One region of the Cytobacillus sp. FSL R7-0696 genome, then DNA from elsewhere that is predicted to be linked to it. Evidence: a T-box and tRNA genes for the amino acid it is inferred to sense, from the RefSeq annotation. Region 1 holds a T-box; the other holds one or more tRNA genes.
The links. A T-box is a leader RNA that pairs with one kind of tRNA and senses whether it is charged. The one in region 1 lies ahead of metG (methionine--tRNA ligase), so its partner is inferred to be a tRNA-Met.
Positions count from the first base shown of each region.

Region 2: it has a tRNA-Met gene. The T-box ahead of metG (methionine--tRNA ligase) is inferred to sense a tRNA for this amino acid. The anticodon was not compared.

Region 1 is NZ_JBBOWA010000001.1:1,348,179-1,364,240, reverse strand. It holds gene MKX29_RS07150 (LysR family transcriptional regulator) at 1-165, opposite strand, end outside; gene MKX29_RS07145 (YeiH family protein) at 274-1,275, shown strand; gene MKX29_RS07140 (hypothetical protein) at 1,362-1,775, shown strand; gene MKX29_RS07135 (hypothetical protein) at 1,772-3,049, shown strand; gene MKX29_RS07130 (DUF4275 family protein) at 3,057-3,503, shown strand; gene MKX29_RS07125 (Cof-type HAD-IIB family hydrolase) at 3,500-4,273, shown strand; gene MKX29_RS07120 (class I SAM-dependent methyltransferase) at 4,285-5,022, shown strand; gene MKX29_RS07115 (nucleotidyltransferase domain-containing protein) at 5,165-5,743, shown strand; gene MKX29_RS07110 (cytochrome c biogenesis CcdA family protein) at 5,781-6,509, shown strand; gene MKX29_RS07105 (hypothetical protein) at 6,534-6,731, shown strand; gene MKX29_RS07100 (hypothetical protein) at 6,822-7,532, opposite strand; gene MKX29_RS07095 (hypothetical protein) at 8,304-8,756, shown strand; T-box leader at 8,802-9,078, shown strand; partial or broken gene metG (methionine--tRNA ligase) at 9,158-10,803, shown strand; gene MKX29_RS07085 (aminoglycoside 6-adenylyltransferase) at 10,862-11,725, shown strand; gene MKX29_RS07080 (hypothetical protein) at 11,838-12,086, shown strand; gene MKX29_RS07075 (helix-hairpin-helix domain-containing protein) at 12,112-12,573, shown strand; gene MKX29_RS07070 (VOC family protein) at 12,724-13,200, shown strand; gene MKX29_RS07065 (hypothetical protein) at 13,422-14,978, shown strand; gene MKX29_RS07060 (peptidase G2 autoproteolytic cleavage domain-containing protein) at 14,885-15,649, shown strand; gene MKX29_RS07055 (DUF2283 domain-containing protein) at 15,734-16,062, shown strand, end outside.
Region 2 is NZ_JBBOWA010000001.1:2,757,132-2,773,193, forward strand. It holds gene MKX29_RS14345 (M15 family metallopeptidase) at 1-351, shown strand, start outside; gene MKX29_RS14350 (DUF3597 family protein) at 386-601, shown strand; gene MKX29_RS14355 (class I SAM-dependent methyltransferase) at 641-1,417, opposite strand; gene MKX29_RS14360 (RNA polymerase alpha subunit C-terminal domain-containing protein) at 1,683-1,973, opposite strand; gene MKX29_RS14365 (hypothetical protein) at 2,334-2,495, opposite strand; gene MKX29_RS14370 (YolD-like family protein) at 2,500-2,787, opposite strand; gene MKX29_RS14375 (hypothetical protein) at 2,908-3,099, shown strand; one part of gene MKX29_RS14380 (IS3 family transposase) at 3,193-3,574, shown strand; one part of gene MKX29_RS14380 (IS3 family transposase) at 3,574-4,526, shown strand; gene MKX29_RS14385 (SRPBCC domain-containing protein) at 4,723-5,553, opposite strand; tRNA gene MKX29_RS14390 (tRNA-Ala) at 5,871-5,943, opposite strand; gene MKX29_RS14395 (MgtC/SapB family protein) at 6,006-6,701, opposite strand; gene MKX29_RS14400 (DMT family transporter) at 6,828-7,703, shown strand; rRNA gene MKX29_RS14405 (16S ribosomal RNA) at 8,485-10,033, shown strand; rRNA gene MKX29_RS14410 (23S ribosomal RNA) at 10,426-13,358, shown strand; rRNA gene rrf (5S ribosomal RNA) at 13,670-13,786, shown strand; tRNA gene MKX29_RS14420 (tRNA-Val) at 13,796-13,871, shown strand; tRNA gene MKX29_RS14425 (tRNA-Thr) at 13,888-13,963, shown strand; tRNA gene MKX29_RS14430 (tRNA-Lys) at 13,978-14,053, shown strand; tRNA gene MKX29_RS14435 (tRNA-Leu) at 14,071-14,155, shown strand; tRNA gene MKX29_RS14440 (tRNA-Gly) at 14,168-14,242, shown strand; tRNA gene MKX29_RS14445 (tRNA-Leu) at 14,249-14,337, shown strand; tRNA gene MKX29_RS14450 (tRNA-Arg) at 14,353-14,426, shown strand; tRNA gene MKX29_RS14455 (tRNA-Pro) at 14,435-14,511, shown strand; tRNA gene MKX29_RS14460 (tRNA-Ala) at 14,534-14,609, shown strand; tRNA gene MKX29_RS14465 (tRNA-Met) at 14,635-14,711, shown strand; tRNA gene MKX29_RS14470 (tRNA-Ile) at 14,725-14,801, shown strand; tRNA gene MKX29_RS14475 (tRNA-Ser) at 14,808-14,900, shown strand; tRNA gene MKX29_RS14480 (tRNA-Met) at 14,914-14,987, shown strand; tRNA gene MKX29_RS14485 (tRNA-Asp) at 14,991-15,067, shown strand; tRNA gene MKX29_RS14490 (tRNA-Phe) at 15,087-15,159, shown strand; tRNA gene MKX29_RS14495 (tRNA-His) at 15,169-15,244, shown strand; tRNA gene MKX29_RS14500 (tRNA-Gly) at 15,247-15,317, shown strand; tRNA gene MKX29_RS14505 (tRNA-Ile) at 15,325-15,401, shown strand; tRNA gene MKX29_RS14510 (tRNA-Asn) at 15,412-15,486, shown strand; tRNA gene MKX29_RS14515 (tRNA-Ser) at 15,490-15,580, shown strand; tRNA gene MKX29_RS14520 (tRNA-Glu) at 15,584-15,655, shown strand; gene glgB (1,4-alpha-glucan branching enzyme) at 15,834-16,062, shown strand, end outside.

The DNA of each region.
Region 1 (16,062 bases):
GACTTTTTTTGTTGTGCGCTGAATGAGTGAGGTCGCAAATTCATTTTCCAGGTTTTTTATATGGACACTAACGGTTGGTTGAGATAATGCCCTTTGTTTAGCTGTTTTTGTAAAATTTTTCTCGCGTGCGAGGACAAGAAACGTCTCAAGTTCCTCCATATGCATTATAAAACCACCCCATTTATTAATAAAATGAATAAGTATTATTATATATATTTATTTCCAAAATAAAAAGGACAAAACTATACTGTAATAGAGAAAGGGGAGGCAGCAATGGATTTAAAGTCATCTTTGAGAACAGGCTCCTTTTATTTTGGAATAGGAACGACATTGATTATTGCAATTGTGGCTGGGCTTCTCGCCAAACTACCTTACCTGACGATTATCGGTCAGCTCGTTTTAGCCATTTTGCTAGGTATAATTTGGTCTCATACGATTGGTTGGAACCGTTCATATAAAGTCGGTGTTGATTTTTCTAGTAAAAAATTATTAAGACTAGGCATTATCTTGTTAGGTTTGCGCCTTAATTTATCCGATTTAGCTCATGCAGGTGTAAGTACTTTTCTTTATGCGGCATTCTTATTATGTGTCACCCTCCTAGCAGTTTATAGCTTCGCTAGGATGCTTCGTGTGGATAAGACATTAAGTTTATTAACGGCATGTGGTACGGCGATTTGTGGTGCGGCTGCGATTGTGGCGATTGCATCTGTTGTCAGAGCGAAGGAAAGTGTGACTGCTGTCAGTGTCGGTGTGATTGCTGTGCTTGGTACGCTATTCACGTTACTTTATACATTTCTTTATCCGATTTTACCAATAACCGATTACCAATATGGTATGTTAACTGGAGGCACCCTGCATGAGATTGCGCACGTTGTTGCTGCTTCTTCTGTTGGTGGTGTGGAGGCAGAGAATATCGCCATTATCGTTAAACTAACAAGAGTCATTTTACTTGTACCAGTGGCTATTCTTATCGGCTATTATATGAAGAAGCGGGAAAGTCAAGAGAGCGCAACAAAGAACAAGTTACCGATTCCTTGGTTTATTTTCGGTTTTCTCGCGATGAGTGCCATCAATACGTTGGGGTGGTTGCCGACTGAACTTGTTCAATGGCTTATTAGTGGATCATATTTATTATTAGCAATGGCAATGGCGGGCTTAGGGTTAAATGTAGAACTCTCCGCTTTTAAGAAAATGGGCCTGCAGATTTTTTATGCGGCATTACTTGGTACGATACTGCTTGTTTTATTAGGATTTATCATTATTTTTATTATGTAAAGGGTCACATGAAGTGTGGCTCTTTTTTTTGTTCCATTGTATGATAATAAGCATATATTTCCATTTATGTGTATGAAGGAGTAAGTATGAAAATCATATACCTCGCTATCGTTTTAAACGTATTCGTTCTCATCGGTTGTGAAAAGGGAGAGCCGATGGTGTTATTGGACGAGCCAATTAAAGCTATTCATTTTTCACCATCAAAAGGCGTGGGTGAAATAAATGAAACCATCCTTTTTTCTATCAAAGAAGATGCAGACATAAAAACAGTGGAAAAAGTCATTTTAACAGCTGTAAAAGAGCCAACAGTATTAAATGAAAGACTGCCAGATTATGATGTAATGGTTGAGTATAAAAAGGGTTTACCTACTCATGCCATTCATTTATGGGTAGGAGAACAAGATGATCCTAGTATTCTCATGTATATGGTTAATGATGGGGAGACGTATTTGACCACAGGCGACATGACAAATGTGTTAAAGGAGATGGTTAAGAAATGATTATAAACGAACAAGAACAAAAAATAATAGAATGGACCAGATTAAAGTTCGGCTTAGCTCATTATGATTTATGTCGTAGTAGTTACAGTCGCCGCGTAACACTGTTCAATGAAACAGTTTACCAATTTTGTATGGAGTGGTTTCCTAAAGAGGCAGATATTGTTGAGGAAAATTTAAATCCTGAGGGAACGGCAGTAATTACGATCGATTTGCAAACAAATAAGGTAGAATCCGCGATTTTTGTGGAAGGGGCAACATATGCAGAGCATGGTGTTGTCTTTCAACAGCGGGATGTAGAAAGCATTATCAAATGGATAGAAGCGGAAACGAATTTGATATATGGTAGGCATTTTCAACTGGATTCACATAATGAGGAGGAGTATTCTTTTAAAGGATCTTATAAAGGGATGGACATTTCCCCGTCTGGTTATATTGAACTGAAAGTAAATAGAGATGGGGATTTGATTTTTTATAGCATTCATGGTTATTTTCCAACGGATGAATGGGTGGAAGAAGAGGAATATACATTGACCGTTGAGCAAGTGGAAAAAAACGCACTGGCGCAAATCAGGTTGATACATGATCCTTCCTTTGAAGAGGAAAAAATCCACGCTATTTATGGCATAGAGGAAATTTATGTAACCAATGATCTTTCTAAAACGATTCCTTATGAAGGTTTTGCGACTGGGATTGGGCAGGTAGAAGTGCAGGAAGTATTGAATTGGACAGAGCCGTTACAAACACCCTTTGCTAGAAAAGAAATGGAATGGATAGAAGATATCTCAGCAAAACAGGCATTCACGAATGAACCTAGTGCTGATACTGAACCGATTAATGAAAGTGAAGTAACTGCTTATATTGACGTCGTTCAAACGTTTTTAAGACAAGTATACCCAGAGTATTCAGGGGAATGGTTATTAACTTCTTTCAATCGCGATATTGGTTATATTCACGCAAATTTAAAAGGAAGTAAGAAAAACTCGTTTGTTTTCCAGCGGAAACTGAAAGTCTTTATCGATCCCTGTTCGCTCGAGGTGATTAATTATATAGACAACCAGTTATTAAGTGATCAATTTAAATCGTATGATGGACCGGAAGAGGTTGTCCTATCAAAAGAAGAAGCCTATGAAAAAATCAAGGAATTCATTGTGTTAAAACCTTGTTATGTGTATGACTTTGATACACGAAAATATATTTTAAGTGCAATGATTGATAGTTTGTATGGGGTTGATGCCAATACCGGTGAGGTTTTCTTGTTGGCGGATAGGAAGTGAGGGAGTAGTGGATTTAGTAACAAGATTGCGAGATCGGGGAGTAAAAGTAACCGAGATACCGAAATGGGGTACTTATTTACAATATCGCTGGGAGCAGTCATTTGCTAGTCACTTGAATGAGCGTGAAAAAGAAGAGATCTATTTATATGAAAGAGGAAAAATTTGTGGATATTTATGGCATGTTTTTAGTTATGAGACAGTCACTTGTCTTAAAGGAGAACAGGCTAGAGGTAAGTTAGAACAAATGAAAAATATGTCTTGTTATATTTTTTACGAGATGGAGGATAGTGCGTATATCATTGATCGGGTAACATCACTCAAGGCGCTTGATTTAGAGAGAGAAAGTGATATCTATGTGGTAGATGTTGATTTTACTTGGACATATATAAGAACGCATGAAAACCCGCGGTATGGACCCTATTTTTATCATCATAAAGAGGTTGAGAGAAGATGACTTATAAAGTGGTATTCTTTGATGTGGATGGTACGATAACGAGTGAAAAAGATGGGAGTATACCACCAACAACTAAGGTAGCGATTAGAAAACTGATGGAGAAAGGTATACACGTTGTTGCGGCTACTGGTAGGCCATTATCCATGTGTGAAGAGTTGCGGGAAATAGGGATAGAGACATTTATAACAGCTAACGGAGGATATGCCAAGCATCAACAGACGGTCATACATAAGATTCCATTTAATAAAGAGAGATTAATAGACGTGATGAACTTTGCAGAAAAAATGAAACATGGTTTATCTTTTTATACTGAATCCCTTTATATGAATGGTGTTAAAGAAGAAGCTATTCTTACAGCACTTAATGAGACTTTATCTCTTGCTGATTATCCGAGTACACAGCCTGCTATTCTTGAGGAAGAGGTCTATCTATTATGTTTATTTGCGAATGATAGAGTAGTAGATATTTATCGGCAAACGTTTCCTTATTTAATCTTTAAGAGGTGGCACCCTTATATCTTAAATGTAGTTGAAAAAGAGGTATCTAAGTATGTAGCAATAAAAGAAGTATTAGCCTATTTCAATGTGTACCCCCATGAAGCAATTGCTTTTGGTGATGGCGACAATGACATTGATATGGTGAAACTTGTTGGGCTAGGAATTGCGATGGGTAATGGTAGCCAAGGCGTAAAGACTGCTGCCGATTATGTGACCTCCAGGGCGAGTGAAGGAGGGATAAGTGAGGCGTTAAAGAAGTTCAATATTATATAAGGAGGTTCGTTATGAAGGAGAATATATATGATCAAGCATCCTTTTTTGAAAAATATAGTCAAATGACACGATCGGTAAAAGGCCTGGAAGGAGCTGGAGAATGGCAAACATTAAAAGGTATGCTGCCAACCTTTCAGGATAAAACCGTCTTAGATTTAGGTTGTGGTTTCGGTTGGCATTGCCGATTCGCGGCAGAGCATGGAGCTAAATCAGTTGTGGGAGTAGACATTTCTGAAAAAATGATCTCGAAAGCAAAAACAATGTCAAAAGACTATGAAAATGTTACATATATTCGATCCACGATAGAGGATATGCAAATAGAAGAGAGGCATTATGATTTGATAGTAAGTTCACTTGCCCTTCACTATGTACCTAACTTTGAAGAAGTGGCTAATAATGTTCATAAGGGATTGGTAAAAGGAGGACAATTTATTTTTTCTGTAGAACATCCTATTTTTACAGCACAAGGTAGTCAAGATTGGTTCTATGATGCACAGCAAGAGGTTTCTCATTTTCCTGTTGACCATTATTTCTTTGAAGGAGAAAGACAAACAACCTTTTTGGGAGAAAAAGTAACGAAATACCATAAAACTTTGACTACTTATCTTGATGGCTTACTAAAGCAAGGTTTTCAAATCACAAGAATAGTGGAACCAAAGCCACCAGAACATATGATGCATACAGAGGAAATGAAGAATGAAATGAGAAGACCCATGATGATCATCATTTCGGCGACTAAATACGAGTAGTAAATATCAATGATGGTTGGTTGTTGAAGAAAGGAGTAGATGATTTGGTCGTTTCAAGAAATTATTCTCTTAACCAGTTTTATGAAATTCCGCCATATACGTACAATCCGGTAGCAGGAGCTTTATGTATGGGGTTGAAATTATGACGGAGTTCCAACTTTGTCATAGAATAAAGGAACTCATGTCGGGATTTGATAAACCGTGGTTTATTGCGGGTGGTTGGGCGATTGATTTGCATATCGGTCAAAAGACTAGAGAACATAAAGATATTGAAATCGCTGTATTTCGTCAGGATCAAGCGCATGTAAAAAATCACCTTAAACAATGGAGGTTTCAGAAGGTGGTGAATGGTGAACTAGTTACTTGGGAAGGGGAAAATTTACAGCGACCGATTCATGAAATTCATTGCCAGAATGTGATAGATGGTACTTCTTTAGAAGTATTGTTAAATGAAATCCAACATAACGATTGGATCTTTAGAAGAGATGAGCGTATTCGTTATTCATTTGAAAAAATGAAGTCCGTACACATAGAAGATATTCCATATTTGAGCCCCGAAGTGGTGTTGTTATATAAAGCGAAAGATACGAGAGCGAAAGATCAAGAGGACTTTCTTCGATTCGTCGATTTCCTATCTTCTGAAGAAAAGAAATGGCTACAAACGGCGATTCAATTACATATGCCACATCATAAGTGGTTAGAATTACTTGTAAGATACTGAAAACACTTACTTAAATGGATCAGGAGGATACCTAGTGATGGATATAATGAATATGACAGTAACCTTAGCATTATTAGGCGGGCTATTGGCATTTTTCTCTCCGTGTACGCTACCGTTATATCCGACTTTTATCTCTTATATTACCGGGGTATCGGTAAATGACCTGAAACAAAAGCGTGGTGCACAGTCGAAGGTAATCCTTCATGCGGTTGCGTTTTGTTTCGGATTAGCATCTTTAAACTATGTATTGGGCTTTTCTGCGAGCTTTCTCGGGGAGTTTTTTAGAGAATATAATGATCTCATTCGCATGTTTGGTGGGATTTTCCTTGTTATGATGGGGATATTTCTAATGGGACTTTTTCAGCCGAAACTTTTTATGAAGGAGATACGCCTCTTCAAATATAAACAAGCAGGAACTTGTTTGAATTCATACTTAGTAGGCGTCATTTTTGCTGCAGCTTGGACCCCATGTATTGGCCCCATCTTAGGTGCTATTATTTACGCTAGTTTGGCTCAACCACCAGAACAAACTTTTATCCATATTACGGCTTATTCGTTAGGATTTTCTATACCGTTTATCTTACTAGGTTTTGCTATTGAGAAGGTGCGATTCTTTCATAAATATTCGAGCCATTTGATGAAAATTGGTGGTTTCATTTTGATTATTATTGGTGTAATGGTCTATTTTGATCAAGTGTATGTCATCAACATTTGGGGAGCGAAGGCGGAATTCTTTTTGAAAGGGTTGTGGGGGGATGGTTACTAGCTAGCATAAAGGGGGGACAATTAGTTGAATCAGTTTAATATAAAGTGGCAAAATCCAATCATCCGTCTGTATATTTTAGGCATGATACCTTTAATCGTGCTGTCTATCATATTATTTAGTACTTTACCGAGTGAATTGTATTGGATCCCAAACGGTTTATTAATGATTGGTACAGTCTTTATGATTCTTACTAGTGCTATTCTTTACAGAAAAAGTAACTAGGAAGAGCTGAGTACAACTCCATAAAAAAGACATGAACAAAAGTTTCTGGGAATTTGCTCATGTCATTTAAATTGGGTTATCTCGTTTTATTTACCAATTAAAGACGGTTTTAAGAGTAAAGAGAATCAATGAGTACAAAAGGGAAGCCAATAAGAAAGTGGGCAGATGGGCATAGTCTTCCTCCGGTAACTCTTTACTGATGACATTAAAGATCATTGCGCCTGAACTGAAAGCGATGATGGAGTGGACGAATAACCCTGAAGTAGGGCCCATTGATCCGGCAAGTGCCCCTATAAGCGTAGCTATCGCAAATAGAAAGCGTCCGTACTGATGGTGAACATCTTCGTTACCTTTTCCAATATGATAGGATATGCCGATAAAGTGAAGACCGATGGCTAATCCATAAAATAAAGCTTCACCAGAGTGAACATCAGATGAGAATACAATATAAGAAACCATAAATGTATAGATAGCGAAAAAAGTTGCTTGCACAAAATAGGCGGCGTTTTGGTTCATTTTTTGCGCTTTTGTAGATTTTGCGAATTTATACACACTATAGTAAACAATTAATCCGATCAACCCCAAGAAGTATAGTTCGGAATCGATCGCTAGTGTGCCACCTAACTTGTCTTGTTCTTCATGCATGGAAGGGAGAATATATACAAATACATAAGCGATCGCGACACCGCCGGATAGCGACAGTATTTTTTGTTCTCTCATTGGTAGCCACTTAACAATCTTTAGTGCAAAAAGCTGGATGAATATAAGAATAACGCCAATGATGATGGATTCAATGGTCATGGTGATTCCCCTCCTATTTCTTTACCCTTCTATATACCCAAAAATCATAATGAGTCACCCTCCGCCAATTTTTATTTGCCTGGTTATTTAACCTGACGAGACGAGATAAAAGGCCAATAGTAGTAATAAGTAAGCTATGAGAGGGAAAAGAATAATCCATGGTGAGTGGTAGATGAAGCCGCGTGCCTGCCCGATGAGCCCAGGCCTTTCATTGGTAATCGAGAGATAAATCGTCGGCAAATATTGTTTTTCCGTGCCACCGAGAAATAGATAAAGACCCGTGATTGGGCCGAAATACACAACTAGCAATTGTAAAAGTAAAACAAGGAAGCATTAGCGAGTCAGTCAGTCAGAAAACCCGTCATGAAAGCCGAGTAAATAGCATTAGCGAGTCAGTCAGTCAGAAAACCCGTCACGAAAGCCGAGCAAAAAGCATTAGCAAGTCATTCAGTCAGAAAATCCGTCACGAAGGCCGAGCAAAAAGCATTAGCAAGTCATTCAACTAGAAAATCCCCCACGAGAGCCGAGCAAAAAGCATTAGCGAGTCATTCAGACAGTAAATCTGTCACGAAAGCCGAGCAAAAAGCATTAGCGAGTCATTCAGACAGTAAATCCGTCACGAAAGCCGAGCAAAAAGCATTAGCAAGTCATTCAACTAGAAAATCCCCCACGAGAGCCGAGCAAAAAGCATTAGCAAGTCATTCAACTAGAAAATCCGCCACGAAAGCCGAGCAAAAAGCATTAGCAAGTCATTCAGTCAGAAAACCCGCCATGAAAGCTGAACAAATAGCATTAGCGAGTCATTCAGACAGAAAATCCGTCACGAAAGCCGAGCAAATAGCATTAGCAAGTCATTCAGTCAGAAAATCCGTCACGAAGGCCGAGCAAAAAGCATTAGCGAGTCATTCAGACAGAAAATCTGTCACGAAAGCCGAGCAAAAAGCATTAGCAAGTCATTCAACTAGAAAATCCCCCACGAGAGCCGAGCAAAAAGCATTAGCAAGTCATTCAACTAGAAAATCCCCCACGAGAGCCGAGCAAAAAGCATTAGCAAGTCATTCAGACAGTAAATCCGTCACGAAAGCCGAGCAAAAAGCATTAGCGAGTCATTCAGTCAGAAAATCCGTCACGAAAGCCGAGCAAAAAGCATTAGCAAGTCATTCAACTAGAAATTCCGTCAAGAAAGCCGAGCAAAACACATTTGCCTTTCACTTCTCCCATTGACTTTCAAAACCCAGTTGATTAAAATTACCCTTATATATTTTTACTTCAAAAGCAATGAAGAGAAAAAGTAGAATGTGTCGTTTTTTAAGCAGAGAGCTTCGGTAGCTGAGAAGAAGCAAAAAGCAATCATTCGAAAAATGGTCTCTGAGCTGTGTACTGAACATACTTGTTTATTAGTATAAGTAGGCTACGCCGAGTTTTGGCACTCGTTATCAATGTCACAGTATAAAGGCCGATTGGGACTGGCGTACTTGATGAGGCAAGTAGGGTAACCTATTTGTAAAATAAGGTGGTAACGCGTGGTGTAAACCTCGCCCTTAGCTAGCAATAGCTATGGGGCGAGGTTTTTTGTTTGCAGTCGTGTCTCAATCAATCAGCTAATAATTTAGGGGGAATAGAAGATGAGTATTTTTATTGGTGGGGCGTGGGCTTATGCAAATGGATCTTTGCATCTCGGTCATGTTTCAAGTTTGCTACCTGGAGACATTTTGGCAAGATATTATCGTTTAAAAGGAGAAAAAGTGCTATATGCTTCAGGCAGTGATTGTAATGGTACACCGATTACTGTGAAAGCAAGACAGGCGGGGGTAGAGCCGCAGGCGATAGCAGATCACTATCACAAAGAGTTTGTTGATTGCTTTACACAATTAGGTTTTTCTTATGATATTTATACAAGAACAGATACAGCTCATCACCATCATGTAGTACAAGAAATATTTTTAGCGCTTTTAGAAAAAGGCTTGATCTACAAGCGAAAGGTAGAGCAAACCTATTGTGAGCATTGTCAGCAGTTCTTGCCAGACCGCTATGTGGAAGGATTATGTCCAGTTTGCAATGAACCTGCCAGAGGTGATCAATGTGATCATTGTGCAACCATTTTAGAGCCCCTTGAACTTCATGAACGCAGCTGTAAAATTTGTGGTCACACACCGACGACAAGGGAGACAGAACATTTTTATATTTTGCACTAAGTGACTTACAAGCTGATTTGGAGAAATATACACAAAGGGCTGAAGTGCAACATTTATGGAGAGAGAATGCATTGCATTTAACGAAGAGGTATTTAGGTGAAGGCTTGCACGACAGAGCTATTTCTCGAGATTTACCAATCGGTGTCAGTGTCCCTGTTTCTGGTTATGAAGATAAAAAGGTGTATGTATGGATTGAGGCGGTTTCAGGCTATTATTCGGCAAGTAAAAAGTGGGCCGAAGAAAACAATCAGGATGATCATCATTTTTGGTCAAGTGAAACAACCTCGTATTATGTGCACGGAAAAGATAATATCCCGTTCCACACGGTCATTTGGCCCGCCATTTTACAAGGAATAGGAATTGCGGCATTGCCGACAAGGGTGATTTCCAACGAATATGTTACTTTAGAAAAAAAGAAGTTATCGACGAGTAAAAATTGGGCTGTTTGGGTGCCTGATTTCTTAGAAAGATATGAACCAGATTCGATACGCTACTTTCTTACGATTAATGCACCGGAAAATCGCGATGCCGATTTTTCTTGGAAAGAGTTTATCTATAGCCATAATAGCGAATTGCTTGGTGCATATGGGAATTTTGTGAATCGTACGTTGAAATTTATTGAAAAATCATTTGCCGGTGTCATTACAACGTCGGATATTGATGAAAAGATAAAAGGAGAAATAAACTGCTTATATCAAGAAGTTGGAAACCTCATCGAACAAGGAAGCATGAAGCAAGCCCTAGAGAATATATTCGCCTATGTGCGAAAATCTAATAAATATTTTGATGAGCAAAAGCCATGGCAACAATGGCATGAGGATCAAGGGACTTGTGAAAAAACGTTAGCTAATTGTGTTTATCTTCTTGCCAACCTCGCGCAATTACTTTCTCCTTTTTTACCGTTTTCAAGTGAAAAGGTATTTGAATTACTCAATGTCCAAGAGCGGAGATGGCAAGAGGTTGTTTTGAATGGTGTGACACTCACTGCACCAGTTGAACCATTGTTTGCGCGCATTGATGTAGAGAACATTGAAAAAGAATTAACGAGATTACAAGCACAATCACTTGCCGAATAATCGCCGGAAGCAGGACTTTACTTAGCAAACAAAGAACCAATACTTGGGTGGTGAAGTGATGAGGTCTGAAACAGAAATGATGGCGACGATTATAGACTTTGCAAAAAACGAAGAAAGGATTTTTGCCGTCTATATGAACGGTTCCAGAACAAATATAAATGTCCCAAGAGACCAGTTTCAAGATTATGATATTGTTTATGTCGTTGAAGATACCGAGCCTTTTATTAAAAATCAAAATTGGATCGCATCATTCGGCGAGTTGATTATGAAGCAAGAACCAGATAAAAATGATTTTGGTAAAGAAATAGTGCAAGACTTCAAGAGTTATGGTTTTCTGATGCTATTTACAGACGGCAATCGCATCGATCTTCGCTTTCAAACGAAGGAAGTGATGCGAAAAGAATATGGGGAAGATAAACTGACTGTTCCTTTATTAGATAAAGGTGAGTACTTGCCCATTATTCCTCCTCCGACAGATGTCGATTACCACGTGCAAACACCGAGTGAAGGTGAATATGATGCTTATACAAATAACTTCTGGTGGTGTCTACAAAATGTGGCGAAAGGTATTTGGCGAGATGAATGGCCATATGCTCAAGCAATGTTTAACTCTGACATAAGAGACGCATTAAACAAAATGGTCGATTGGTGGATCGGTATTCAATATGATTTTCGTATTTCTACTGGTAAGTTAGGAAAATATTATAAGTGTTATCTCCCTCCTTCCTATTGGGAGATGTACAGAAAAACTTATAGTGATGGAGATGAGGAAAATATGTGGGAAGCAGTTATGACCACATGCGAATTGTTTCGTGCGTTAGCTCAAGAAGTGGCTAATCACCTTCGATTCTCTTATCCTATCAATGATGATCGTCGCATGCTTGCGTATTTGGAGGGGGTTAGGCAATTACCGAAAGCGTGAAGGAGATAGGCTACTTAAAGAATGAGAGGAAAAAGCGGAAAAAGGGATTGAAGACCTTTCGTATAAGGGTAAAGAATTGTACGACTTAAAAGCAAAGGGATGGATCAACACAATGAATATTCTTTCCTATTCTTATAAAAAACGGGGAGCGATTGAATTTACTTTCGATGCTTTTCCCCATTCAAAAGTAGTCTTTCACCCAATTAAAACGTATTATTTCATTCGCACTGTGCGCTGGAATGCGGAGGATCCTGTTGTGACAAGAAGAGATTTAGAGAGAATGGAAATGGTAGCTAACTTAGAGATGGGTACACTTGAACATTATAAAAAAAGAAAAGGTTATAAACCACTAACACTATAAATGTAAGCCAGTAAGGAGGAAGCCGATGCCATCTTATCAACCTAAATTACCTTTAACAGCAGATGAAAGGTCTAGAATACGAGAGGCAAGATTGAAGATCAGCCAAATACATATACTTGGGATAAAAGAAATTAGTAAGCATTTAAATATATCAGATGAAAGGGCACGGAAGATTAAGGGATGGGCAGACTTCCAATTGGTGCCCTCAATTGGTTTTGAATTAGCGGATAAACTTGTTCGATATCTGCAAATCTATCGTTTAGAAGATATAAAGAATGAAAACCCGGGACAACTATTTGATCTGCTGGAAAAAGAAATGGGTGTGAGAACGGATGGCTGTGTGGAAGATCAAATTCGCTGTGTCATTCATTTCGCTAACAATAAGCAAATGCCTAAAAAATGGTTTGACTTCACGGATGAGAGAAAGGCGTATCGCATAACAAATGGCTTTCCATCAGATCGACCAGAGAAATCGTGGAGGGATTAGGAGGAGTTGGCGATTGTGATTCAAGAGAGTAGCATATATTGCAAAGTCCGCTCTCCATCAAAAGTCGTAAGGAAGATACAGCTTTTATCGGTCGTGATGAGTTCTCTTTTGTATAAAAATATAATTAGATAAAGGAGGACTGATGATGCAATGATAGAAGGCTTATATGAAGCTCATTTACCAGTCAAAAATTTAGATGACGCGATTGAATTTTATACGAATCTAGGGTTACAGGTGGCATTAAGGGATGAAGAGACAGTATTTCTCTGGATTGAAAAGGATAAAAGTTGGTTAGGTCTATGGCAAGGAGAAGAGTACAAGTTGCCCTATCATCCTTCTGTTAGACATGTTGCCTTTCGCGTTTCCTATGAAAATTTAAAGCGGTCATTAAACTGGTTAGAAACAAAGGGAATTGAAGCAGTGCGATTTGGCAGCAGAAAGTCGGTGGCTCCATTTATTCGGTCACATCAAAGTAATGCTTCAGTTTATTTTAAAGACCCAGACGGCAATAGTTTAGAGTTGATGTGTACGGTGGATACACCAGAGGAGTTGCAGAAAGTTTGCAAAAAGTGGTCTATCACGGAATGGGAAGAATCTTTGAAGGGACTTAAGCTACAAGATTTCTAAAATAAAAGTAATGGAGTAAACGAAAAAATGTTGTTTCATTGATCATTTTTTCGTTTTTTTTTTTGCCTTGTAAGAGGCGAGCGGTAAGACGGTTATACCTTTATTAAATGTCAAAGAGATGAAGTGATAAGATTAGGCAACTTGTCCACACGAAAATGATCTCCTTTTAATAAACTATCAGGATAAAGATTTAAATTTTTTTGTGGAAAGGAGTGCTACATTTGGCTGATTGTAATAGAAATGCTTTAGGAACATGTTCCGATGCAGGTGGCTATAATACTACTGCAAGTGGTGTGGCTTCGCATGCGGAGGGTAGTACAACAGAAGCTGCTGGCACAGCGTCTCATGCGGAGGGCTATAATAGTATAGCGACTGGAGAGACCTCTCATGCCGAGGGTTATGCATCAATAGCAACAGGTGCAGCTTCTCACGTGGAAGGCTCAAGCACTAATGCGACGGAGGTCGCCGCACATAGTGAAGGGTTTAATACACTAGCGAGTGGGCAAGCGTCTCATGCGGAGGGATTTGAAAGTTTGGCCATCGGTGGAGTATCACACGCTGAGGGACATGGGACTGAAGCAAGTGGATATGCCTCTCATGCCGAGGGGATTAATACTTCGGCAATTGGAAATGAGGCACATGCGGAAGGAACAAATACATCGGCGATTGGAGATAATAGTCATTCAGAAGGTTATGCCACAACGGCTAGTGGGGAAACCTCTCATGCAGAAGGTTCAGAAACAAATGCAAGCGGAGATGTTTCGCATGCAGAAGGTTCAGAATCTACAGCAAGTGGAGGGGCTGCGCATGCAGAAGGGTTAGGTACAACCGCGAGTGGGGATGCCTCTCATGCGGAAGGGGATGGTACGTTAGCTTCTGGTAATGCTGCACATGCCGAGGGTTTATCTACTACTGCTACTGCTACCGCCTCCCATGCCGAAGGTGGTTCAACAAATGCAACAGCTTATGGTGCACATGCAGAGGGCATTCAAACAACTGCATCTAATTCTGGGGCACATGCCGAGGGTTTTCTAAGTGTAGCAAGTAACTTTGGCACTCATGCCGAAGGGTACAATACTCTAGCGATAGGAGCCTACTCTCATGCAGAAGGAGGTAATACACAGGCACAAGGTGACTATTCTCATTCGGAAGGTTACTTTACAACAGCGAGTGGAGGTGCGGCTCATGCCGAAGGTACTTCAACAATCGCTTCGGGAACTTGGTCTCATGCGGAGGGTGATGGATCAGAGGCGTCTGGTTACAATTCACATGCGGAAGGAAATTCAACAATTGCTTCAGGCACTTTTGCACATGCCCAGGGGCAGAGTACAATAGCAGCAGGCACTGCTTCCCATGCCGAGGGCTACTTATCTAGTACAGCATTTGACGCACCTTATGCCCATGCCGAAGGGTTAGGAACAACCGCCAGTGGAAATGCGTCCCATGCGGAAGGAACTGAAAATACGGCCAGTGGTTTCTCAGCACACGCAGAAGGGGGATCAGATGGAGCAAACTTACCAGCGCCTAACACTGCAAGTGGTAATAGTTCCCATGTTGAAGGTTTTAACAATGTGGCGAGTGGATTAGCAAGTCATGCGGAAGGCACAATACGATCGCTTCAGGTGATTACTCTCATGCGGAGGGACTTGGTACAAGTACAAATGATCAAGCGGGCGCGCATATTATGGGTAGATACGGTGATGCTGAAGAACCTTACTCCTGGTTTATTGGCAACGGTACAGCTGCAGATACAAGAAGCCTCGGTGCTAAATGGTTAGCTAGTAATGGTGAAATGTATATTGATGGAGCCACATACAATACTGGTGGGGCAGATATAGCAGAGATGTTTGAAAGTATAGATGGCTCGGCAATTGATCCAGGATACTTTGTTACATTAGAAGGAGATAAGATGCGAAAGGCAACTGCATCTGATAGTTATATTCTTGGTGTAACAAGTGCTACTCCAAGTTTATTAGGTAATAGTGCAAGCTTGAATTGGCAGGGGAAATATGAATTAGATGAATGGGGACGTAGAATGTACACCCATATTGAAGTACCTTTGCCAGCTTCAAAAAATGGAGAACCTCGCTCATCGGTTACAGAGACCAAACCGATCATTAGTACGAAATGGGATCCATCGCAATCTTATGTTTCAAGACAAGATAGACAAGAGTGGTCTGCAGTAGGGTTATTGGGGCAATTAAGAGTAAGAGATGATGGTAGTTGTCAAGTGAATGGCTATTGTTTACCAAATGATGAAGGAATAGCAACTACTTCACAGCAAGGGTATCGCGTGATAAAAAGAACGGCTGCTAATCAAGTCATTATTATGATAAAAGGCAATGAAAGTGAAATAATCGAGCTTTCTAACCGATATCAACTAGAACAACAAGAAATGAAACAAATGCTTTCCCAATTGGCAAATACAATCAATAATAACTATAATTAAATCCTAAAAATGTAGGGTTTCTATACAAAGGAATCCTATGTTTACATAATATTCATCGAACTAAAAATCTGAGGGGGATAAGGATTGGAATCTAGAATTACATTTGATACAGAGGCGAAGGCTGGCTATATTTATTTACTGCCTGATTCAGAAACGTATACTATTCAAGCAACAGAAGATGTGGGTGATTCTCCATTACTAGTCGATATTGATGAGCATGATCGAATCGTTGGTATAGAATGTTTTGGAGAGATTGCGCAAAGATTATCCCCGATAGCAGGGTCAGAAAAAATATATCACGAAAATGGTGAAACCCTATCTTTCCGGCTATCTGGACAAGCTGTTAAGAAACATTATCTACTGAAAGGCATCCAATTTTATTTTGCTGATGAGCAGTGTAAATATTTTATCGG
Region 2 (16,062 bases), 1.4 Mb from region 1:
TATCATTGGTGGGACAGGCTTTGGATTTTGTTCCGGTTAACTCAAAAGGTGACTCTTTGGAAGGGATATGGTGCAGCCGATGTAAAAAAAGCTATTAAAGAAGCCAAGCGCCTTGGTTTTGAGTGGGGTGGAGATTGGAAAAGTTTTATTGATAAGCCACACCTTCAATTTATTTATAAAGGTTATGGAACAGATACGTTTAACGGTTCAAATGTGGATACTTCGTCTAAAGGTGAAGGTACTAAGCCATCTAATATTGCTACAAGTATTGTGGATTACCTTAAATTAAAAGGGATTGATTCTTCATTCTCTAATCGTACAAAAAATCGCTCAACAGGATGGGATAAATAATTATAAGGGGACACCCGAGCAAAACACATCATTATTGAAAAAACTGCAAAGTGTGGCTAAACCAGCTCAGCAAACCAAACCAAAGCCAAAGGGCGATATGAAAACAACTAGTGTGGTTGACTATCTGAAATCAATTAATGTCGATTCTTCCATGACTAACCGTAAAAAACTTGCTGTTAAATATGAAGTTAAAAATTATAGAGGTACAGGCGCGCAAAACACACAGTTACTAAAGAAGTTGAGTGCTTAAAATAAGTGTATTTGTTCACTAAAATAATAAGAGATACAACTATTTAACTGCTTTCCAAATCGTCCATCTGTCTTTTTCAACTATGTTCTGCTCAATTGAAATTAATTCATCTATATAGTTAATTAATACTTTCAATTCTCTAGCTTCTAAATCATGTAGAATGCTTCTTCCTGTTCTTTTGCTTAAATCTTGAAGTAATTGTTCTTTGGAATCATACACCCTTCGAATTTCCCATAATTTAACTTCTTGAATCTCTCTGAACCCTACTTGCTGAAGTGCTTCCTCAACATATTGGCTACTATATCTCCGTTTAGTTTCTTTACTTATTAACTTTGGAAATAAATCAAAGAAATACCCTCTAATATGACTGTCACTCCCTTTTAATAAACAGTCTTCGGGCGTACGGTCTTGAATAATGAAGTATCCATTATCTTGTAATAATCTATATGCCTCCATAAAACAATGCTGTAAATCGCCTATATGATGGATCAATGCTCTTTCAAGCAAAAAATCATAACAGCCACTTTCCAATTCCGTATGTAAAGCATTTCCTTGTTTAAAAGTTATGTTCCTATAATCTTTACAGTTTTCTTTAGCACCTTCAAGTATTGCATTGGAAAAGTCGACACCAGTAATAGATTTTACGCCCATATCAGTTAATGCCTTAGAATAAATTCCTCCACCACACCCTATATCTAATGCATTAGAAATTTGTTGTATTGGTACAAGCTCCTTTATAGCATCCATCCACGACTTATCTGCTTTTCGAGTCGCATAAGTCTTACGATTTTCATCTTTATGAAAATCAATCCCCATACTTAGCATCCCCTTTTTTGAACTGTTCTCAATTTTAATTCTACACTATTAATAATTGCAGTAAAATTTAGAATTATTTATCTATTTTTATAAGTTTTTATTATAGTTAAACTACTTTTGAAAAATCCGTACTGTACTACAAACATGCCACGTTTGTTAAACAAGAAAAAAAGAACGCTCTAGCGATCCTCATTTTTAACTCTTGCACCCGTTACTTTAAGTGCACTATTTCACTAACTACGTTGCAAGTAATAGGAGAACATTATTATTGTTTAAATGATAAACCTTCTTCTTCTAATGAAATCCTCATAGTTGGTAAGGATGCTGGTCCAATACCATGGATTTTTAGAATTTCTTTTTCGGTGTACTTGGAGAGTTTTTGCAAAGTATCAATTCCTTCGTGAACTAAGGCGTTTCTGGCAGGTGAACTTAGTTTCGACAGGAAGCCACTATCAGGTTTATTCTCTTTATCACAAGTAGGGCAACTTGGACAATCACTACTTTTGTAATACTCATGTCCCTTTTCACAAACCCTTAAACTTTTTTCAGCTTTCAAAATAACCCCCTCCTTATAAATGTTGATTCAATTTTAACATATTATTTTTCTATATTCAGTTTACAATCCAATAAAAGCACTGTTATTAAACAATTCTGCCCCGTTTGCTAAACAAGAAAAAAAGAAAGAACGCTCCAGCGATCCTCATCTTTAACTCTTGCCCCCGTTAGTTGAAGAATTCCCCTTTAAAGTACCTCTTATGTCAAATGAAAATTTAACATTTTCACACTTATTCTTAATTCTTGGATTGAAATAATTATGCTGCTCATCATATCCTTTATAATGGAACTCATACATAGTAAAGGATTCATCATGTCCAATCTGGTTTACTCTCATATTCCCTTTCCTCATCTTGTTTTTTTACTTCCTTATTGTATTTTCCATCAAGGTAATATAAAGCTGTTTAATCTCAAATGGAGACTTCTCAATGATTGTTAAATCTCTTTCAAGGATGATAATAATCTTCGGTAAGTATATAGCTTGCTCTAGCACATCACGATCGGTTTCATTAATCCTAGTCATGTTGTTATACCCTTTCGACTGATATCACTTCATCTATGTGAAATTTTAAGATTCTTAAATCGTTCGTTTCCAAATGAATGTACATATTAATATGATCGATTTTATCGACTATGCCCTCATAAGTTTTTGTGAATCCATCAATCCAGATGGTCATTTTGATTGTAAGGGTGTAGTTTAATGATTCCATTGTTATTATCTGTATTTCTTGAAGTTGTTGCTCATCTAACTCTGGCTTTTTCACTTTTTCATATTCGGCGGGTATCTGCTTAAGTAATTCGGTGTGTTCGCTCATAAAGAACCCTTGCCATTTCATTTTTCCACGATCACGAATCATAAGAGAGCAGCGCACTTTTAAGGTAAGTAATGTCCTATCGATTGGTCCAGTCAGGAAAGTAAGGAGAGGAGCTTATTCATGGGAGTGAAAATGCCGAAAAAGTCAAAACCGCAAAGACCTTCAAGGGATGAATTTGAATTAGAAGAGCTGGGGAATGCAGTAGTTGAGGCACATAGGGAGAAAACTGAAGTTTTAATATTGTTGTGGCAAAGAGATTCTATACAAGGAGTCTATAGATATTTTATCAATAAAAAAACGCTCTTTAATTAAACTGTACCCTATAAGATAGACACTTTGAAAAAAGTCCATCTTATAGGGTACTTTTGTTTATAATGAGAAAAAAAGATGTCGGAGTAGATTGAAATGACGAAAAGATTACTTACAAAGAAAGAACAAGAGCAATTAAAGCAAAACCCTAACGTGAAAGCAGTGAGTGAAAAAACAATTACTTACACAGACGAATTTAAACGTCATTTCATTGTGGAGAATGAGAATGGTAAACTACCACGAGAAATATTTGAGGAGTCTGGTTTAAATGTTGATTTAATTGGAATGGGACGTATTAAAACTGCCGGAAAACGTTGGCGGGCAGCTTATCGTAAAGCTGGTGTGGAAGGCTTACAAGATACGCGTAAAACAAATTCGGGTAGGCCATTAGAACGTGAATTAACGTTAGAAGAAAAGATTGCACGATTAGAAGCAAAAAACCGATTACTTGAGGCAGAGAATGAACTATTAAAAAAGCTCGATTTACACGAAAGGCAGATGTTGAAAAAGAAGTAAAAATGGCACCAGAATTAAAGTATAAACTCATCCAGGAAACGATAAAAAAATACAAATTGAAGCGTATGGTGAGCTATTTATGTGAAGTAATCGGCGTATCTCGTTCAGGTTACTACAACTACTTCCTGGAAGAGTCCGCACAAAGGCGTACAGCTAAAGAGGAAACGGATGAAGTAGTAAAAGAAATCATTTTAAAGGCGTATCATTTCAGTGGGCGCAAAAAAGGGGCACGCCAAATTAAAATGACGCTTCAAAACCAATACCAGATCACGTACAACTTAAAACGAATTCGTCGTATTATGAATAAATTTGAGATTGTTTGTCCAATTCGTAAAGCAAATCCTTATCGACGCATGGCCAAAGCAACAAAAGAACATCGTACGTGTCCAAATCATTTACAACGCAACTTTAAGCAGGGTGTGGCGGGCAAAGTACTCTTAACTGATATCACGTATTTACCATATAAGGGTGGTAAGTGTGCTTACTTATCAACGATTAAAGATGGAGAGACGAATGAAATTTTGGCTTATGAAGTATCAGATTCATTAAGTATGGATATTGCCTTAAATACGCTTCGAAAACTAAAACGAAAAAACCATCACCTAAAAGATGACGCTTTTATTCATTCAGATCAAGGTTTTCATTATACCAATCCACAATTTCAGAAACTTGTGAAGAAAACAGGTTTAGGTCAGTCGATGTCACGCCGAGGAAACTGTTGGGATAACGCGCCTCAGGAATCATTCTTTGGGCATTTAAAGGATGAAACAAATATAAAAGAATCTGAAACACTAGAAGAAGTAAAACAAGAGATTAAGAGATATATGGTATATTACAACCATTATCGAGGTCAATGGAATTTGAAAAAGCTGCCGCCTGCAAAATACAGACAGCAGCTTCAACAAGTTGCCTAGGCTTTTTCAAAATGTCCTTTACAAAGGGTACACTTTAAATAAGAGGGGGCTTTTGAATTTTATATGAGGTTATTTCACTAAAGCCCACGTTAGTTATATAAGAAAAGGGACGATTACTCCACAATCGCGCTCGATCTTGAATAAGCAGCTACCTACTATTAGCTGGTTTAATGGAAGATTGATAACACGATATTATTTACTCGAGGAGAGCATCAATCTCAATTAATGCATGTGTCCATTTATCTCTGGCTTGATTCCTTTTATCAACATTAGAAAGAAAGGAGCTTATTTCACGCAAAACGACTTTTGTAACATTTGGTTGAGTCTCATTAAACTCTAATATAATTTCTGAGTTTAGCGTTTTGTCTGGTGACATTGGTCCTTCATAATTCCAGCTTTTTTCAATGCGTTTATATGGTTCAATAACCTTATACTCTCCAGATTCAGTATGCATTCCAGGTAACTCCTTATCTTGATTTGTAGCCAAACGAAAGCTTCCCCCAACACGAACATCCATATCAATTTCTGTAAGCCCGAATAAGTCCTTAAGTATTTGAGGGGATGTCCAAGCATCAAATAGAATTTCTGGTTTATGCTTATATTCTCTGTTTACTTCTATAGTGTACGTATCATCCGTTTCGAGCCAAGATATTATTTCCCAAGTATATCCATTTGTGTCTTTGAAAAGGCCTGTATATCCCCAATCATCTGCGGTACCTTCTTTCGTAACCGTGCCGCCAGCTCTTAATGCACGTGAAAGAATGGAATTAACCTCCTTAGTATCTTTAGCAGTGTGACTGAAAATAACGCTAGAAGCGTTTAGATTATCTTCATGCTGTTCAGTCATCTGAGCGAACCCTGAACGCTCATACAAAACTAAAGACATTTCTCCTTCTAGAAAGAAAGCAACGTGATCTTCACCCGATGAAATTTTATCTTCTGGAAGAGCGAATACTTCTCTGTAAAATCCTGTTGACAGATCTAAATTCTCAACAGGAATTGTTACAATATCAATTTTGGGATTCATCATCTATCACTCCTAGACTTTTTAAGTATATATGCCTCTTGAGTGTGGACGACCAGCTTAATATACTCAATTATATTTCATTTCACCATCCATTACCAACTTTCTATTGATATACCTTATTCCGTTAAATGCCCCGTTTGTTGAATAATAAGGAATTAATTTTGAATGTACTTAAGCAGGTAGAAAGTGTCATTTAAAACATAAAAAAATATAAAAAAATGAATTTTGACGGCAAAATGACGGCAAAGGGAACTTAGGGGATAAATCATAAATAGGGAAAAATAAAAGAAGCCCTGATAAATCAAGGCTTCTTGGTATGGAGAATAGGGGGCTCGAACCCCTGACCTCATCGCTGCCAGCGATGCGCTCTCCCAGCTGAGCTAATCCCCCGCTAGATATATAGAAATTATAGCGAGAGAATGAATATTTTTCAATAGTCAAAAATAAAAAAATTAGTGCAAGCTTTCTATTTCCATCGACTTTACTCCTGGCACTTGAGAAATTGTATGATAAAAGTCAGTTGTTTTTTTACGATAATCAACTGCAATAGTTAAATAAACTTGTGGGTAGCCCTCTTCAGTATCTTTAATTCTCATCCTGCGAATAGCCGCTTGCTGCTCTTTAATGGTATGAATAATAGTCGTGATCTGTTCCTTCGTTTCAACTGCCATTTTCATCGTAATCTCTTTTTCTCGTAGTTGTCTTGGGCCAATAAGCCCTAATAAGTAGGGAACAACTTCAACTGAAATAATAAGTAATACGACGCCTGCAACAGCCTCCATGTAATATCCAGCTCCAACAGCGATACCAATCCCGGCTGCGCCCCAAATTAAGGCGGCTGTTGTGAGGCCGGAGATACTATCATTCCCTCTCCTTAATATGACCCCTGCGCCAAGAAAGCCAATTCCTGATACAATTTGAGCTGCTAAACGTAAAGGATCCATTGTAATATTAATATCGTCATTACCTGGAAATATGTATGCTGATTCTATTGACACAATAGTGAGAAGGCAGCTAACGATTGAAATGACTAGGCTTGTTTTTAAGCCAACTGGTTTACGTTTTAGTTCTCTTTCTAGTCCTATAATAAGACCAAGCACAGCTGAAATCCCTAACTTTATTAGGACATCCATTTCTAATCCGTACATATTATCGCCTGCTTTATCATTTAATAAATTTTAAATTAGATACCTTTACTATAGGTTTAAGGTGTAAAATAGTCTATACCTAAATAACAATATATAGAGACAAGGTGATAGCATGGGGTAGTGAAGATGAATCCGTTTTTTGTATTAGCTATAGGTGTTGTTTCAGTTTCAACTTCAGCCATTTTTGTAAAGTTGATTTCAGCTCCCCCTGGTATTATTGCTTTTTATCGTCTCCTTTTTTCAGTCGTGCTTATGATGCCAATCTTTCTTTTAAAATATGTCCATGAAATTCGTCATATTACAATCAAGGATTGGCTGTTTTCTATCATTGCGGGTATTTTTTTAGCTTTCCATTTTATTTTATGGTTTGAGTCTCTTCAATACACATCGGTTGCTAGCTCGACTGTGTTAGTTGCCTTACAACCGATTTTTGCATTTATAGGTACTTATCTCTTCTTTAAAGAAAAAACTTCTTGGAAATCCATTTTGTCAACTATAACTGCGATAGGCGGTTGTATCATTATTAGCTGGGGTGATTTTCTACTAAGTGAAAGGGCGCTCTATGGAGATTTGTTAGCACTTATCGCCTGTGGGCTAGTAACAGGTTATTTACTGTTTGGGCAGACCGTCCGTCAAAGAGTATCGCTCATTACTTATACATTTATTGTATACAGTATTAGTACATTGACACTTTTTATCTATGTCATGCTTAACAAACAACCTTTGTATCCTTATCAAGTAAATGACTGGATTTTTTTAATTCTCTTAGCACTTTTTCCAACATTATTAGGCCATACATTATTTAATTGGTCTGTAAAGTATTTAAGTACTTCTGTTATTTCGATGGCGACTTTGTTTGAACCTGTGGGTGCAGCCATTTTAGCTTATTTTGTACTACAAGAAAGAATAGCTTGGACACAAATTTTGGGTGGGCTATTTGTTATAGTAGGGCTATCTTTCTTTTTAATAGATGAAAGAAGGACAAGAAAGAAACGACTATAGGCATATTGAAGTTCAAGTATTAAGAAATGAAGCAAAAGGTGAGCCAAGAATGAGCTCACCTTTATTATATAAATAAATAGGATAATCTACTAAAAATAAATGCTGCTGTTACGGTGAAGATGAAAGTTCCTCCATATACTTTACCTGGTGAATTAGCGATGCGAATACCTTCCACATAAGCGAATGAAAATAAAAAAAGGGCCATAATTACTGATACGTATAGTGCTACATCTTCCAGCTCTATTCACACCTTTCATATATAATAGAATGAGATTAGTAGATTATATGACCCATTTTCAACTTTATGACAACTATCTATGATAAGTATGAAGAGAAAGAGGGATTACTTATTGAGTTAAGACGGCGCTTAGAAGAAGGGAAGAATAATCGAAGAGTATCTATATAAGTAAAGCAAAGATAATCAATAGTTTCTTGTGATTATCAATAAATGGAAACGCTTAACTATATGATAGCTACCATACTTAATAAAAATATGAAAAACTTGAATAAAACTTTAAAAATTATATTGCAAACACTTTTTAATCATGATATAGTTATTTTTGTTCCCGATAAAAGAAAAATTTACTAATTTAATCACTTGAATTATTTAAAAAAATGGTTGACGTGATGTAGACGGGATGTTATGATAATAAAGTCGCTTTTGAAGCGAACGAGATTGTTCTTTGAAAACTGAACGAACGTAAAACGTCAAGCGTAATTCTAAAAAAGCTGATTTATCAGCAACAAAGCACCATAGGTGCAAACGAGCTAATCAAACACTTTATTGGAGAGTTTGATCCTGGCTCAGGACGAACGCTGGCGGCGTGCCTAATACATGCAAGTCGAGCGAATCTGAGGGAGCTTGCTCCCAAAGATTAGCGGCGGACGGGTGAGTAACACGTGGGCAACCTGCCTGTAAGACTGGGATAACTCCGGGAAACCGGGGCTAATACCGGATAATATCTATTTATACATATAATTAGATTGAAAGATGGTTCTGCTATCACTTACAGATGGGCCCGCGGCGCATTAGCTAGTTGGTGAGGTAACGGCTCACCAAGGCGACGATGCGTAGCCGACCTGAGAGGGTGATCGGCCACACTGGGACTGAGACACGGCCCAGACTCCTACGGGAGGCAGCAGTAGGGAATCTTCCGCAATGGACGAAAGTCTGACGGAGCAACGCCGCGTGAGTGATGAAGGTTTTCGGATCGTAAAACTCTGTTGTTAGGGAAGAACAAGTACCGGAGTAACTGCCGGTACCTTGACGGTACCTAACCAGAAAGCCACGGCTAACTACGTGCCAGCAGCCGCGGTAATACGTAGGTGGCAAGCGTTGTCCGGAATTATTGGGCGTAAAGCGCGCGCAGGCGGTTCCTTAAGTCTGATGTGAAAGCCCACGGCTCAACCGTGGAGGGTCATTGGAAACTGGGGAACTTGAGTGCAGAAGAGGAAAGTGGAATTCCAAGTGTAGCGGTGAAATGCGTAGAGATTTGGAGGAACACCAGTGGCGAAGGCGACTTTCTGGTCTGTAACTGACGCTGAGGCGCGAAAGCGTGGGGAGCAAACAGGATTAGATACCCTGGTAGTCCACGCCGTAAACGATGAGTGCTAAGTGTTAGAGGGTTTCCGCCCTTTAGTGCTGCAGCAAACGCATTAAGCACTCCGCCTGGGGAGTACGACCGCAAGGTTGAAACTCAAAGGAATTGACGGGGGCCCGCACAAGCGGTGGAGCATGTGGTTTAATTCGAAGCAACGCGAAGAACCTTACCAGGTCTTGACATCCTCTGACAATCCTAGAGATAGGACTTTCCCCTTCGGGGGACAGAGTGACAGGTGGTGCATGGTTGTCGTCAGCTCGTGTCGTGAGATGTTGGGTTAAGTCCCGCAACGAGCGCAACCCTTGATCTTAGTTGCCAGCATTCAGTTGGGCACTCTAAGGTGACTGCCGGTGACAAACCGGAGGAAGGTGGGGATGACGTCAAATCATCATGCCCCTTATGACCTGGGCTACACACGTGCTACAATGGATGGTACAAAGGGCTGCAAGACCGCGAGGTTTAGCCAATCCCATAAAACCATTCTCAGTTCGGATTGTAGGCTGCAACTCGCCTACATGAAGCCGGAATCGCTAGTAATCGCGGATCAGCATGCCGCGGTGAATACGTTCCCGGGCCTTGTACACACCGCCCGTCACACCACGAGAGTTTGTAACACCCGAAGTCGGTGGGGTAACCTTTTGGAGCCAGCCGCCTAAGGTGGGACAGATGATTGGGGTGAAGTCGTAACAAGGTAGCCGTATCGGAAGGTGCGGCTGGATCACCTCCTTTCTAAGGAATATACGGAATTTACTTGATGTTAGACTGTTCGTTCAGTTTTGAGAGTATAATCTCTCAAAATAAGGTGAAAATAGCGAAGGATTCAAGGAAGCGTAAGCTGACGAGAATACCAAAGCTTACTATTCATCAATCGTTCTTTGAAAACTAGATAATGTAATGAAGAAGATTACCGAGTAATCGCCACCTTAGTTATTTTCTCTCTATTTAATAGTAATAGAGTAAAGATACTAAACTTTTTTTAAAACACACAACCGTGAGGGTTGTGAGAAGCAAGCAGTTCAAGGAAGCGAGCGAGGAAACACCGGAGTGTGCGTCTTGTGCACATGAGGATGTTGACGAGTGAGCTGACGCCGAAATGCGTAGCTTATCGCAAGCCGAACAATGGTTAAGTTAATAAGGGCGCACGGTGAATGCCTTGGCACTAGGAGCCGATGAAGGACGGGACTAACACCGATATGCTTCGGGGAGCTGTAAGTAAGCTTTGATCCGGAGATTTCCGAATGGGGAAACCCCCTATCCGTTATGGGATAGGATCCATACCTGAATACATAGGGTATGGAAGGCAGACCCGGGGAACTGAAACATCTAAGTACCCGGAGGAAGAGAAAGCAAACGCGATTCCCTGAGTAGCGGCGAGCGAAACGGGATTAGCCCAAACCAAGAGGCTTGCCTCTTGGGGTTGTAGGACATTCTATACGGAGTTACAAAGGAACGAGATAGACGAAGAGGTCTGGAAAGGCCCGCCATAGGAGGTAAAAGCCCTGTAGTTGAAACTTCGTTCCCTCCAGAGTGGATCCTGAGTACGGCGGGACACGAGAAATCCCGTCGGAAGCAGGGAGGACCATCTCCCAAGGCTAAATACTCCCTAGTGACCGATAGTGAACCAGTACCGTGAGGGAAAGGTGAAAAGCACCCCGGAAGGGGAGTGAAAGAGATCCTGAAACCGTGTGCCTACAAGTAGTTAGAGCCCGTTAATGGGTGATAGCGTGCCTTTTGTAGAATGAACCGGCGAGTTACGATTACATGCGAGGTTAAGTTGGACAGACGGAGCCGTAGCGAAAGCGAGTCTGAATAGGGCGAATGAGTATGTGGTCGTAGACCCGAAACCAGGTGATCTACCCATGTCCAGGGTGAAGTCCAGGTAACACTGGATGGAGGCCCGAACCCACGTACGTTGAAAAGTGCGGGGATGAGGTGTGGGTAGCGGAGAAATTCCAATCGAACTTGGAGATAGCTGGTTCTCTCCGAAATAGCTTTAGGGCTAGCCTCATGCGTAAGAATCTTGGAGGTAGAGCACTGTTTGGACTAGGGGCCCTCATCGGGTTACCGAATTCAGACAAACTCCGAATGCCAAAGATTTATCCATGGGAGTCAGACTGCGAGTGATAAGATCCGTAGTCAAGAGGGAAACAGCCCAGACCACCAGCTAAGGTCCCAAAGTATACGTTAAGTGGAAAAGGATGTGGAGTTGCTTAGACAACCAGGATGTTGGCTTAGAAGCAGCCACCATTTAAAGAGTGCGTAATAGCTCACTGGTCGAGTGACTCCGCGCCGAAAATGTACCGGGGCTAAACGTATCACCGAAGCTGTGGATTGAACATCGTTGATGTTCAGTGGTAGGAGAGCGTTCTAAGGGCGTTGAAGCTAGACCGTAAGGACTGGTGGAGCGCTTAGAAGTGAGAATGCCGGTATGAGTAGCGAAAGATGGGTGAGAATCCCATCCACCGAATGCCTAAGGTTTCCTGAGGAAGGCTCGTCCGCTCAGGGTTAGTCGGGACCTAAGCCGAGGCTGAAAAGCGTAGGCGATGGACAACAGGTTGATATTCCTGTACCACCGTATTCTGTTTGAGTGATGGGGGGACGCAGGAGGATAGGGTAAGCGCACGATTGGATGTGCGTCTAAGCAGTTAGAGGGACCATGAGGCAAATCCCATGGTCATATACCTTGAGCTGTGATAGCGAGGGAAATTTAGTACCGAAGTTCTTGATTCCACACTGCCAAGAAAAGCCTCTAGCGAGGAATAAGGTGCCCGTACCGCAAACCGACACAGGTAGGCGAGGAGAGAATCCTAAGGTGAGCGAGAGAACTCTCGTTAAGGAACTCGGCAAAATGACCCCGTAACTTCGGGAGAAGGGGTGCTCATTAGGGTGTTAAAGCCTTGATGAGCCGCAGTGAATAGGCCCAGGCGACTGTTTAGCAAAAACACAGGTCTCTGCGAAGCCGCAAGGCGAAGTATAGGGGCTGACGCCTGCCCGGTGCTGGAAGGTTAAGAGGAGAGGTTAGCTCACGCGAAGCTTTGAATCGAAGCCCCAGTAAACGGCGGCCGTAACTATAACGGTCCTAAGGTAGCGAAATTCCTTGTCGGGTAAGTTCCGACCCGCACGAAAGGCGTAACGATCTGGGCACTGTCTCAACGAGAGACTCGGTGAAATTATAGTACCTGTGAAGATGCAGGTTACCCGCGACAGGACGGAAAGACCCCGTGGAGCTTTACTGTAGCCTGATATTGAATTTTGGTACAGCTTGTACAGGATAGGTAGGAGCCTTAGAAGCCGGAGCGCTAGCTTCGGTGGAGGCGTCGGTGGGATACTACCCTGGCTGTATTGAAATTCTAACCCACATCCCTTATCGGGATGGGAGACAGTGTCAGGTGGGCAGTTTGACTGGGGCGGTCGCCTCCTAAAGAGTAACGGAGGCGCCCAAAGGTTCCCTCAGAATGGTTGGAAATCATTCGTAGAGTGTAAAGGCACAAGGGAGCTTGACTGCGAGACCTACAAGTCGAGCAGGGACGAAAGTCGGGCTTAGTGATCCGGTGGTTCCGCATGGAAGGGCCATCGCTCAACGGATAAAAGCTACCCCGGGGATAACAGGCTTATCTCCCCCAAGAGTCCACATCGACGGGGAGGTTTGGCACCTCGATGTCGGCTCATCGCATCCTGGGGCTGTAGTCGGTCCCAAGGGTTGGGCTGTTCGCCCATTAAAGCGGTACGCGAGCTGGGTTCAGAACGTCGTGAGACAGTTCGGTCCCTATCCGTCGTGGGCGCAGGAAATTTGAGAGGAGCTGTCCTTAGTACGAGAGGACCGGGATGGACGCACCGCTGGTGTACCAGTTGTCTTGCCAAAGGCATCGCTGGGTAGCTATGTGCGGAAGGGATAAGTGCTGAAAGCATCTAAGCATGAAGCCCCCCTCGAGATGAGATTTCCCATAGCGCAAGCTAGTAAGATCCCTGAAAGATGATCAGGTTGATAGGTTAGAGGTGGAAGTGTGGCGACACATGCAGCTGACTAATACTAATCGATCGAGGACTTAACCAAAAACGAAAAGCGAAAGCGCCTTGCACAGGTGCGACAAGCATAAGGCAGATTTGACAGGAGGTTGTTCTTTAACCTCATGACAGATTTGACTTATGACCTCGAGCACCTAGGCGCTGTAGCTAGACAATACGAAATGCGGGCGGCTCCAAGCCGCCGCAGCTAGACAGCACTACTTATGTAGTACGTCAGCACGCATTCAGGCGATTACTCAAAATAATCTTCTTCAACATTACCTAGTTTTCAGAGAATGATTTAAAATTTCTCTTGAAATTTTCATAAAAGACGTTATAATAATAAATGTCTTTAAAAAGTCCGGTGGCGATAGCGAGAAGGTCACACCCGTTCCCATACCGAACACGGAAGTTAAGCTTCTCAGCGCCGATGGTAGTTAGGGGCTGTCCCCTTGTGAGAGTAGGACGTTGCCGGGCATACATATTGGAGGATTAGCTCAGCTGGGAGAGCATCTGCCTTACAAGCAGAGGGTCGGCGGTTCGATCCCGTCATCCTCCACCATTTTTTGTGTGTATTTGCCGGCCTAGCTCAATTGGTAGAGCAACTGACTTGTAATCAGTAGGTTGGGGGTTCAAGTCCTCTGGCCGGCACCACTCGTGCTTTGTACGAGCCATTAGCTCAGTTGGTAGAGCATCTGACTTTTAATCAGAGGGTCGAAGGTTCGAGTCCTTCATGGCTCACCATTTGATCATCTTAATATGCGGGTGTGGCGGAATTGGCAGACGCACCAGACTTAGGATCTGGCGCCGCAAGGCGTGGGGGTTCGACTCCCTTCACCCGCACCATTTTAAATATTTGCGGAAGTAGTTCAGTGGTAGAACATCACCTTGCCAAGGTGAGGGTCGCGGGTTCGAATCCCGTCTTCCGCTCCAATATGTGCCGGGGTGGCGGAACTGGCAGACGCACAGGACTTAAAATCCTGCGGTAGGTGACTACCGTACCGGTTCGATTCCGGTCCTCGGCACCATTCTTTTAAAATTAAGCGCCCGTAGCTCAATTGGATAGAGCGTTTGACTACGGATCAAAAGGTTAGGGGTTCGACTCCTCTCGGGCGCGTTATGTTTCGGGAAGTAGCTCAGCTTGGTAGAGCACTTGGTTTGGGACCAAGGGGTCGCAGGTTCGAATCCTGTCTTCCCGACCACTAGATATACATATTTATTTTAGGGGCCTTAGCTCAGCTGGGAGAGCGCCTGCTTTGCACGCAGGAGGTCAGCGGTTCGATCCCGCTAGGCTCCACCAATTAATTTTATACAATATATTCTATGGCGGTGTAGCTCAGCTGGCTAGAGCGTACGGTTCATACCCGTGAGGTCGGGGGTTCGATCCCCTCCGCCGCTACCATAGATAGAATGATGGACCTTTAGCTCAGCTGGTTAGAGCAGACGGCTCATAACCGTCCGGTCGTAGGTTCGAGTCCTACAAGGTCCACCATTATTCGGAGGAATACCCAAGTCTGGCTGAAGGGATCGGTCTTGAAAACCGACAGGGGTGTTAAAGCCCGCGGGGGTTCGAATCCCTCTTCCTCCGCCATTCATATTATTATCGCGGGGTGGAGCAGTCCGGTAGCTCGTCGGGCTCATAACCCGAAGGTCGCAGGTTCAAATCCTGCCCCCGCAATCTGGTCCGGTAGTTCAGTTGGTTAGAATGCCTGCCTGTCACGCAGGAGGTCGCGGGTTCGAGTCCCGTCCGGACCGCCATTTACATATTTATTATTTTGGCTCAGTAGCTCAGTCGGTAGAGCAAAGGACTGAAAATCCTTGTGTCGGCGGTTCGATTCCGTCCTGAGCCATTTTTTATGGCGGTTGTGGCGAAGTGGTTAACGCATCGGATTGTGGTTCCGACATTCGTGGGTTCGATTCCCATCAGCCGCCCCATTGCGGGTGTAGTTTAGTGGTAAAACCTCAGCCTTCCAAGCTGATGATGAGGGTTCGATTCCCTTCACCCGCTTAAATAGGGGCCTATAGCTCAGCTGGTTAGAGCGCACGCCTGATAAGCGTGAGGTCGATGGTTCGAGTCCATTTAGGCCCACCATTTATATTATTCCGCAGTAGCTCAGTGGTAGAGCATTCGGCTGTTAACCGAACGGTCGTAGGTTCGAATCCTACCTGCGGAGCCATATGGAGAAGTACTCAAGTGGCTGAAGAGGCGCCCCTGCTAAGGGTGTAGGTCGGGCAACCGGCGCGAGGGTTCAAATCCCTCCTTCTCCGCCAGTTGGCCCCTTGGTCAAGCGGTTAAGACACCGCCCTTTCACGGCGGTAACACGGGTTCGAATCCCGTAGGGGTCATAAAAAAGAAGCTGTCAACATAAGTTGACAGCTTCTTTTTTATGTGGCTAACACTTTTGGATGTTATATTATCTGTCATTAGATGTCAAAATAATTTGAAAATTAACAAGGGATTTTTATACTTAAGACGAATTAATTAAGAAAGAGTAATGTAATACAAGGAGTGGAATGAATTAGAATGAATACAACTGCATACCCCACTGAATTCGAAATGCACTTGTTTCATGAAGGAAGCTTATTTAAGGCATACGAACTGTTTGGATCACACCGTCATAAAGAAGGAGATAATTGGGTTACTTGCTTTACTATCTATGCTCCACATGCCTCCTCAATATCATTAGTTGGCTCTTTTAATCATTGGAATGGCGAAGGTTTTTCATTGGAAAAAGTAAATAATGAGGGGATAT